DNA from 3 places in the Butyrivibrio sp. DSM 10294 genome. Region 2 is predicted to be linked to each of the others. Evidence: predicted binding sites of a transcription regulator. Region 2 holds the regulator's gene; each other region holds the start of a gene.
The links. Region 2 encodes Rex, which represses fermentation and respiration genes when NADH is low (regulators of the CRP and FNR family bind a similar motif). Its sites were predicted from a motif close to ATTGTTAANTANTTAACAAT; they were not measured.
Positions count from the first base shown of each region.

Region 1: the regulator Rex is predicted to act here: its motif matches at 1,837-1,856, upstream of pflB (formate C-acetyltransferase).
Region 3: the regulator Rex is predicted to act here: its motif matches at 1,245-1,264, upstream of NXH67_RS15635 (acetyl-CoA C-acetyltransferase).

Region 1 covers NZ_JANSWL010000039.1:31,022-34,304, forward strand. The annotation lists gene pflB (formate C-acetyltransferase) at 1-1,808, opposite strand, end outside; gene NXH67_RS02380 (hypothetical protein) at 1,991-3,076, shown strand; gene NXH67_RS02385 (asparagine synthase-related protein) at 3,065-3,283, opposite strand, start outside.
Region 2 covers NZ_JANSWL010000036.1:27,860-31,142, forward strand. The annotation lists gene NXH67_RS01620 (bifunctional ADP-dependent NAD(P)H-hydrate dehydratase/NAD(P)H-hydrate epimerase) at 1-582, opposite strand, end outside; gene NXH67_RS01625 (hypothetical protein) at 645-1,307, opposite strand; gene NXH67_RS01630 (redox-sensing transcriptional repressor Rex) at 1,341-1,994, opposite strand; gene NXH67_RS01635 (glycoside hydrolase family 2 TIM barrel-domain containing protein) at 2,090-3,283, opposite strand, start outside.
Region 3 covers NZ_JANSWL010000087.1:404,254-407,536, forward strand. The annotation lists gene NXH67_RS15635 (acetyl-CoA C-acetyltransferase) at 1-1,176, opposite strand, end outside; gene hpf (ribosome hibernation-promoting factor, HPF/YfiA family) at 1,369-1,899, opposite strand; gene NXH67_RS15645 (hypothetical protein) at 2,325-2,684, shown strand; gene NXH67_RS15650 (S8 family serine peptidase) at 2,810-3,283, shown strand, end outside.

The DNA of each region.
Region 1 (3,283 bases), on a different contig from region 2:
GTAAGGATAGATGTTGTAGGCTCGGAATCACGGTATGTGTGGTGCTTCTCGATCTTCTTCATGAAGGTCTTAAGGAGCCATACAGCGATCTCGTCTGCTCTCTCATCATCGTTACCGTATCTTGGGAAGTCTCCCTCTACCTTGTAGTCGATAACAAGGCCTGACTCGTCACGAACGGTAGAAACCTTAGCATACTTGATAGCTGAAAGTGAATCTACAACGTGTGAGAAGCCTGCGATACCTGTAGCGAAGGTACGTCTTACGTTTGTATCGATAAGAGCCATCTCAGCTGCTTCGTAGTAGTACTTGTCGTGCATGTACTGAATGAGGTTGAGGATGTTTACATAGAGTCCTGCAAGCCAATCCATCATGATGTCGTACTTGTGCATTACTTCGTTATAATCAAGAACTTCTGAAGTGATAGGAGCCATCTCAGGACCTACCTGCATGTGCTTGCCGTCCTTTGTAAGGAACTTCTCATCCTTACCGCCGTTGATAGCGTAAAGAAGGCACTTAGCAAGGTTAGCTCTTGCTCCGAAGAACTGCATCTCCTTACCTGTCTGTGTAGCAGATACGCAGCAGCAGATGCTGTAGTCATCGCCCCAGATAGGTCTCATAACATCGTCGTTCTCGTACTGAATTGAAGATGTTGTAACAGAGATCTTAGCAGCATACTTCTTGAAAGTAGCAGGGAGCTTGGATGTGTAGAGCACTGTAAGGTTAGGCTCAGGTGAAGGTCCCATGTTCTCAAGAGTATGAAGGAATCTGAAGTCGTTCTTAGTAACCATGTGACGGCCGTCCATACCAAGACCGCCAACCTCAAGTGTAGCCCAAACGGGATCGCCTGAGAAAAGGTTGTTGTATGAAGGAATACGAGCAAACTTAACCATTCTGAACTTCATTGTCATGTGGTCGATAAGCTCCTGAGCTTCCTTCTCAGTAAGAGTACCCTCACGAAGGTCTCTCTCAATATAGATATCAAGGAATGTTGAAACACGTCCAACTGACATTGCAGCACCGTTCTGTGTCTTGATAGCTGCAAGGTATCCGAAGTAGAGCCACTGAACTGCCTCTCTTGCGTTCTTAGCAGGCTGTGAGATATCGAAGCCGTATACAGCTGCCATCTCCTTCATGCCCTTAAGTGCTCTAACCTGCTCGGAGATCTCCTCTCTCTGACGGATGATGTGATCAAGCATTGTTCCGTCGCCGCAGTTGTTGTAATCTTCCTGCTTCTTCTGGATAAGGAAGTCGATACCGTACAGAGCAACTCTTCTGTAGTCGCCTACGATACGTCCACGTCCGTATGTATCAGGAAGACCTGTTACGATGTGGCTGTGTCTTGCAGCTCTCATCTCAGGTGTGTATGCATCAAATACTGCCTGGTTGTGAGTCTTGTGGTACTCTGTGAAGATCTTGTGGAACTTCTCGTTTACCTTGTAGCCGTATGTCTCAGCAGCTTCCTCAGCCATCTTGATTCCGCCGTAAGGCATGAATGCTCTCTTAAGGGGCTTGTCTGTCTGAAGACCTACTACAGTCTCAAGATCCTTCATAGACTCATCGATATATCCGGGGCCATAAGCTGTGAGGCTTGAAACAACCTCTGTCTCGCACTCAAGAACGCCGCCCTTCTCACGCTCTTCTTTCTGGAGCTCCTGAAGTCTTCCCCAAAGCTTATCTGTAGCTTCTGTGGGATCTGCTAAAAAGCTCTCATCTCCGTCATAGGGTGTGTAGTTATTCTGGATGAAATCACGTACATTTACGTCATCCAGCCAGTGGCTTCCTTTAAAGCCTCTCCATGCTTCTTTCATAATATTCTCCTTCTTAAAAAACAAAGTGCTTGTTAAAGTTTTATCACTTATTTTTCCGAAGGTTATCTTATCAAAGCGACATTATGTAAACATTGATTGTAATCAAGTTTGTGCTTGTTCACAAAATGGTCACAATATTTTTTTAAATTAGTAGAGTCTTTTTTTGAAAAAGGAGAGAATAAATGTATCAGTATCTTGAAGATAATAATTCTAATTCAAGCCCAATAGCATTTGAAACTCAGGATAATCCGCAGCCTCCCGTGCAATTTGACACAGAAGCTGCGCTGAAAGACCGCAACGATCGTCTTCGCGGCGAGTTTCTTTTAGAGGAGAGCAATCCGAACATCAAGCGTGAGTATCTTGAGTCAGATATAGATTCCGACATCAGACAACAGCTGGCCAAACAGGAAGAATACGCAGACGCAGCGAATCCTTTTTCCAAGAATAGCGACGACAGCAGACACACTTCTCGTAGCAAAAGGAAACAAAGCCCCTTCATGATTTCCATGCTAAAGGTGTCGGCTGTATTTTTAGTGGTATTCTCACTAATCGCCGGCTATGCCCGTTTCTCAAGTCGTCCCGATGTCACCGACAAGCAGCACCCCTTCACTGTGACAACCCTGTCACAGGATGCGGATCTTGTAGATTCCTGCAATATAGATTTTTACGACTTTTACCTTACAAGCGACGGCGATCTGTACATGTACGACACCCGCTTCAACGAGACCTATCTTGCAGATAACAATATTACCGCCATCTACTATAACGAAAACTTCAGCGATGCCCATTTTATCTACGCCACCAAAGAAAACGGAAGCCGAACCGGTATCGTCAAGATCACCACTTCAAAGGAGTATCAGACACTCCTTTTAGGTGAGCATTACCCCCAGATGGTTTCCTCCGACGGCAGATTTCTTTTTTACAGCGACAGACAAAACGGCGGCATGCTCTATGTTTACGACAATTATTCAGAGACAAGCTTCAAGGTAAGTCATCTCAAGGATTCTTGTGTAATTGCCTCCAACAAAAAAGGTGATGCCGTCCTTATAAGGGACAACATCACCGGTGATATCTATGGCTGGAACGAAGCCGATTACAGAGATGATAAAGACCTCGAATATATCTGCAGCGGCAAAACCGAGTACACCATAAACTATGATTCTGATACCGCTATCACCATCAGCTTCAAGGATAAAAACGGAATGCAGCGTGTTGCGGTGTCACATGACAAGATTTACACGTGGGTGTATAAGAATTCAAGAGGATAAATTCGCTTCTCTGGAACGCTTGACCAGATGCTCTATTTGAATACATTGAATTATTGTTGAATAAATCTTACTATCAAATTCTTTATTGCTCTTGCAATAAACCCAATCATTTAAGACGTCAAAGTCAAGATAGTCAGACCAGTAATCCCGATCAAGCCATTCAAGATACTCTTTCCTGCTATTAATTGTTTCCTCTTTTAAACCGCC
Region 2 (3,283 bases):
AGTCACTGTGGCATCCGCCTTAACTGCGGCCTGGCATATCTGACCGTTATCGGCATTGACCCCCGAGGGCATGTCGACAGAAACAATGAACAGGTCATCCTTTCGAACAGCTTTCTGCTGGTTGATGAAGTTAACAGCCTCAACGTAATCTCCGGACACAGGCCTCGACAGGCCGATTCCAAACATCGCATCTATTATGATATCCCACTGAACAATGTTTTTGTTGTCCACTATATTGGAAAAAGTGTCCGTGAGTATCTTGTACTTTTCCAGAATCTTAAGCTGCTTAAGAAGAAGGTCTGAGCACTTGGTATAATCTCCAAGAACACAGATATTGACGCGATATCCCCTCTGAAGAAGAAGTCTTGCTGCGCAGGCTCCGTCTCCGCCGTTATTTCCCACACCGCATATTATAAGACAACGAAGCGGCCTGTTAATGCAGCGCCCGGCTCTCCACTCATCTATCCTGTCGCAGATCTTGAGAGCAGCTCTCTCCATAAGGATAGCGCTGTCAATTCCAAAATGCTCAGTGGTATTTCTGTCACAGATTTTCATCTCACTGCTGGTAACCGCATATCTCATTGTCATCCTCCTTTTGGGAAATGGCCATAAACATTAAGGCTGCCAAGAACGGCAGCCCTGTATTATTCTACATATTCATTTTCATTGCCGGCAAGAGGGCGCCTTACTGGGTGTCTTCTGTCCGGGTCATACTTCATGTCAAAAATCTCGATAACCTCCGGTCCGAAGATCTGATGCATATAGGAATAAAGATTGTAATTCTCCATCTCCGATTCCTGAAGCCTTATGACATTTTTCTTAAGTTCCACTCTTACCTTGGAGATCCATTCATCCATAGCCTTGATATAATCGGTATTGTCATGAAGTCTCTCGTAGCACACCTTCATGGTTTCTATCATAAGCTTGTAATCTATATCATAGATCTCTTTGGAAAGACTCAGAAGCTCATCTGTATGACTGTCGAGCCTCTCGTTACATTCATTGATAAGACGGGTTCTGTCCTGAATCTCCTTCTCAATCTGGGGAGAGTCACCGGACTTGGTGGCCTGATCTCTCAAGGGGACAATTTCAGCAAGGAGCTTCTTTTTGAGCTTCTTGATGTCCTTGGTCTCGGTTCTGATCTTGCCATCACGTTCAACCAGTGCATTCAGTTGATCCGCCAGAGCCTCAATCTCAGGCGTCATCTCCGTCTGCGTAAACAGCTGGTGCCATTTATTATCCAGTGTAAGGATGGGAATACTCTTTCCCTCCAGCGCAGACATGTACACTTCGTCATTCTTTGCCATCGGTGTCTCTTTCCGGTATCCTCCCTCGGACTATTAATCCTTGGATGGGTTCAATGTTTTCTCGTACCTATTTATATTATACGATAATTTCATTAAACTGTCAGATAAATGTACATTTTCTACCTGAATATTGTTAGGAACTTCCAGATCCACATGGGCAAAGTTCCATATAGCCTTGATTCCGCAGGCTGCAAGCTTCTGAGCCATGGGCACTGCCTGTTCCTTGGGGATGGTCAGTACTGCGATCTCGATCTTGTTCTCTTTGACAAAATCCTCCATCTCCTCGATGGGGCGTACCTCCACGTTCCTGATCATTGTGCCGTAGAGATCGGGATTGCAATCAAAAGCCCCCTTAAAAACAAATCCCCTTCTTGTAAAATTGGTATATCCTGCAAGTGCCTTGCCAAGATGGCCGGCGCCTATGATAACAAGACTGTGCTGCTTGTCAATGCCGAGGATCTTACTGATCTCCTCGTAGAGATAGCCTACATTATAGCCGTATCCCTGCTGGCCAAAGCCTCCAAAATTGTTGAAATCCTGCCTTATCTGTGAAGCAGTGACCTTCATAATATCACTTAATTCCTGGGAGGAAATTCTCTCAATACCCCTCTCTTTGAGATCTCCTAGATATCTGAAATAGCGCGGCAGACGACTGATGACCGCCTGTGAAATTTCCTTCTCTGACATGATAACTCCCTATTCAATTACATTTTTTGACTAATATCAAAGACTTAATTGTTAATTAATCAACGATACAATTATAGCCGTCCGTTAAATAAATGTCAATCAAACAAAGCCTTTATCTCTCCCGGTGTAAGTTCCTGTGTCGGGGCAAAATCATCTGAGTCCAAATAGGCATAAATCGCGTAAAGAAGCGCCTTTGCCTCAGGATATTCGAGCAGATCCGAAAGTCCCATTGAGGAAAACATAACCCTTCCCTTCAGACATCTGCATTCAAATAATTTCGCCATATTTCTTAGATATGAATAGCTGTCCAACTCCTTGATTATGGGCTTGATCTTATCAGGAACAAACACTGCTCTTCTACCTGCCATAGGCCACCACTGCCACTCGTTATGGTTTCCTGTGGGGAATCTTTTGAAAAGAGGATGGGAGTCATCAATATACTGTCCCATTCCGCCCTCCTGAAAATCAAAGGTTCCAACAGACCAGAAATCCGTAGAAAACTGTGCCTTGATAGAATGAGGAAGCGACTCCTTATCTGAAGCAGGCGACAGGAAAACTGTGCCGCCTTCTTCAAGAACCTTCAGGGCTGTATCATCAAAAGATGCTGTTTCATATACTGAATCCGGCTTCGCAGGAGTTATGTCAGGAAAAGCCCAGATCTTGTACGTACTTGTAATGGGCTCATTTTCAATCCCCCGGCTTTCTTCCGGCAAAAGAGATATTCTTATTACAAGACATACTCCCACGTCTTCGGGTATACATATTCTTCCGAGTCCGGACTTAAGGAGTGAGAATCTGATTCCTAATTTCCCTGCGGTGGTTAATTCTCCTTTGGGAAAATGCTGCGTTCTCTGCGTCTGATGCATCAGACCTATACCTGTGTTTTCCTCCGAGATTTCAACCTCAATCTCTCCACCGATATCTCTTTTACCATAGTTGGCAATTGTAATGTCACAGGAAAGAAGCTCGCTGAAGGTGTAGGTATATTTCGGAAGACATGCCAGTACACGGACAGGTGCAAAAAACTCCCTGAATCTCTCCGGCGCTGCAAACTTATAGGGCTTGGGCTCCATATGAGAGTTCATCATACCAACAAGTGCGGTTCCCTGTCCCGGGAAATCCTGGATTCCAAGAAGAGACAATCCGGACATTTCAGGAGTGCGAAGAACCGCTTCCACCTCCTCCCCGTAGCACATAAGCGCAGTCTCACCGGTGGCTTCAACATACTTCTTCCAGTCTTTCAATGCGCCTTTTTGCTCTGCCCTGTCCCTGATCATTTTGTAATTCAC
Region 3 (3,283 bases), on a different contig from region 2:
CACAATAGTTGCGCAGCCCATTCCGCCGCCGATGCAAAGAGTTGCAAGACCCTTCTTGGCATCGTCTCTCTTAGCCATCTCGTGAAGAAGAGTAACAAGGATACGGCATCCTGAAGCTCCTACGGGATGTCCGAGGGCGATAGCGCCACCGTTAACATTAACCTTGCTCATATCAAAGCCAAGATCCTTGGCAACTGCAACTGACTGAGCTGCGAATGCCTCGTTAGCCTCGATAAGATCGATATCATCAAGTGAAAGCTCTGTCTTCTTAAGAACCTTCTTGGTAGCTGCAACAGGGCCGATACCCATAACCTCAGGCTCAACACCTGCAAGTGCGCCGCCAACCCATGTAGCCATAGGCTTGATTCCAAGCTCTTTAGCCTTCTCTTCGCTCATAACAACTACTGCTGCAGCGCCGTCGTTGATACCTGAAGCGTTGCCGGCTGTTACAAGGCCGCCCTCTTTGCCGGAGCAGCATTTAAGCTTAGCAAGAGTTTCCACAGTTGTGCCGGCACGAGGGCCCTCATCAACCTTGAACTCAACGATTTCCTTCTTAACCTTAACGGGAACGGGAACGATCTCGCCGTCAAATCTGCCCTCTGCCATAGCCTTCTCGCACTTCTGCTGAGAATTAGCTGAGAACTCGTCGAGCTCTTCTCTTGTAAGGTTCCATCTATCGCAGATATTCTCTGCTGTGATCATCATGTGATAGTGATTGAATGCATCTGTAAGAGCATCGTTTACCATGGTATCTACAACTGTACCGTTGTTCATACGATAACCGAAACGTGCGTTGGGAAGTGCGTAAGGAGCCATAGACATGTTCTCCATACCGCCTGCTACTACGATATCAGCCTCACCGGCCTTGATAAGATCTGCTGCCATGTTTACGCAGTTAAGACCGGATCCGCAAACTACATTAAGTGTAACTGCAGGAGTCTCGATCGGAAGGCCTGCCTTGATGGATGCCTGTCTTGCTACGTTCTGTCCAAGACCTGCCTGGATAACGCATCCCATGAGTACCTCGTCTACCTGTTCAGGCTTAACACCTGCACGATTAAGTGCCTCCTTGATAACGATTGAACCAAGTTCAGCTGCAGGAGTGTTGCTGAGAGCTCCGCCCATCTTGCCGATAGCTGTTCTAACAGCGCCTGCCAAAACTACCTTCTGTGCCATAAAGCATTTCCTCCGTTTTTTCGGACTCTTGTCCTTGATTTGTATGAAATTGTAACTTGCTGTTCCACATTGATAAATTTTTATCAGAACGAATTTATTATATCATTCACATTAGCCAAATGCAACAAAAATAGCTCTCCGAAGAGAGCTATTTTATAAAAATTCCATAATTTGATATTTTTTTAACAGAATTTAGAACTCCGGCTCGATAAGTCCGTAGGTATTTCCCTTTCTCTTATAAACAACACAGATCTGATCGGTCTCGGCATTAACGAATACGAAGAAGTTATGTCCGAGAAGCTCCATCTGTACGCAGGCATCCTCAGGATACATGGGTTTGGGATCGAACTTCTTCATACGCTCGATGCGGATATCCTCTTCGTCCATATAATCGGACTCCAGATACTCTTTCTTGAAGTAGCTTGCCTCAGCCTGCTGCTTGTCTACGAGTTTGCTCTTATACTTCTTGAGCTGTCTCTCAATGATCTCCTCCACCAGATCAATGGAAACATACATGTCGTTGCTAACCTGCTCTGCACGAATGATCTTACCTTTAACGGGAATGGTAACCTCAATCTTATGTCTGTCTTTGTCAACGTTAAGTGTTACATTAACAATTGTCTCGGGCGTGAAATACTTTTCAAGCTTTCCGATCTTCTCCTCAACTGCGGAATGCAGTCCCGGTGTGACCTCGATGTTCTTTCCTACGATAGTAAATTTCATGCGATCATCCCCTTTACTATGCCGACAATAGTCTAACAATTAGCCTATCGCAGCGAATATTGTATATACGCTATTATAACATCCTCGAAAGACTCTATGCAATTTTTCGGAGCATTTTGAAAAATAATCTTTTTATAAAATATGGTCTTTTGTAAATTATGCACAAAAAATATCTAGTGCTTTCTATTGTGTAAAATCCACTTGTAAAACATTGTTTTTGTGGACAATGTGGATAACTTCGTGTATAAGTCCAAAAATCGACCTTTTTATTCTGGGGATTGTGGATAACTTTTAAAATTTTTATAAAAAAAAAGTTATAATTTTATGTTGACAATTCTTTTTCTGTGCATTTTAGAGAAATTGAATATTTTATTTCAACAAATTCGTCTTCTCATTTGTATATAATAAAGAAGGAGGATTACAAAATGAACAATCGCCTGCATACAGTAAACATTAAAATATCCGGGATCATTATAGGAGCAGCAATTATGATTTTTCCTTTTTCACTTCTTTTTGGGTGCAGTCCCAGGGACCAAAAGAGCGAATCAATAAGCGTTTCACACTCTCCCATCGCAAATTACGTGGAAGGCGAAGAGCTTCTGTGTATCGCCAAGTCCGAAGAAGAGGCCAGAGAAATAGCAAAGATGTATGGCATAGAGTTTGTCAAGTACGCCTATGGAGTGGCCACCTTCCATACCACCGAAGATCCCCGCAGCGTTATTGAAATGGGTAAGCAAAAAGGCTATCCCGAACTGTCTGTAAACGAATATAACGAACTATATTAAAAAACAATCCCCTGTGATTGTTTTAACGTTTTGTTGCTTTTACATCTTGAAATTTTATTTTAAAAAACGGTAAAATAGTCGAACTTAAATAACATTAATTTAAGGCAGAAAAAGGGGAAATGAAAATGTATGAAAAAAAGTTTAAACAGCTGATCGCTGCTGTTCTGGCGGCTTCGCTGGTAATGGGTCAGGCTCCCGTTGTCCGCGCAGCCTCAGATAATGAAGAGGAATTCATCTTCATAGATGACAGCAGTGAGCTCGACCTGTCGGAAACCGACGATGTTGAGATCGAAGTCTCCGACGAAACATCCAAAGAACTATCTGATGAAGTATCTGAAGAAGTATCCGATGACGCATCTGACGAAACATCTATTGAAGCATCCGATACAGAATCCAATGAAGAGGCTGCCGAAATCACAGGCGAATACGAGCTTATCGAAGAGGTAGAGGATACACAGGATCTGACAGTCAACTCAGAATCAGAGAGTCTTAGCGCACTTCCTACCGGAATCGCAGGTATGCCTGAGGGTTACAAGCTTACCTCCGAGGAGAAGAAGTTCAAGCAGGAGCTGTCCGGAAAAGAAGACGTTTATGAAGAG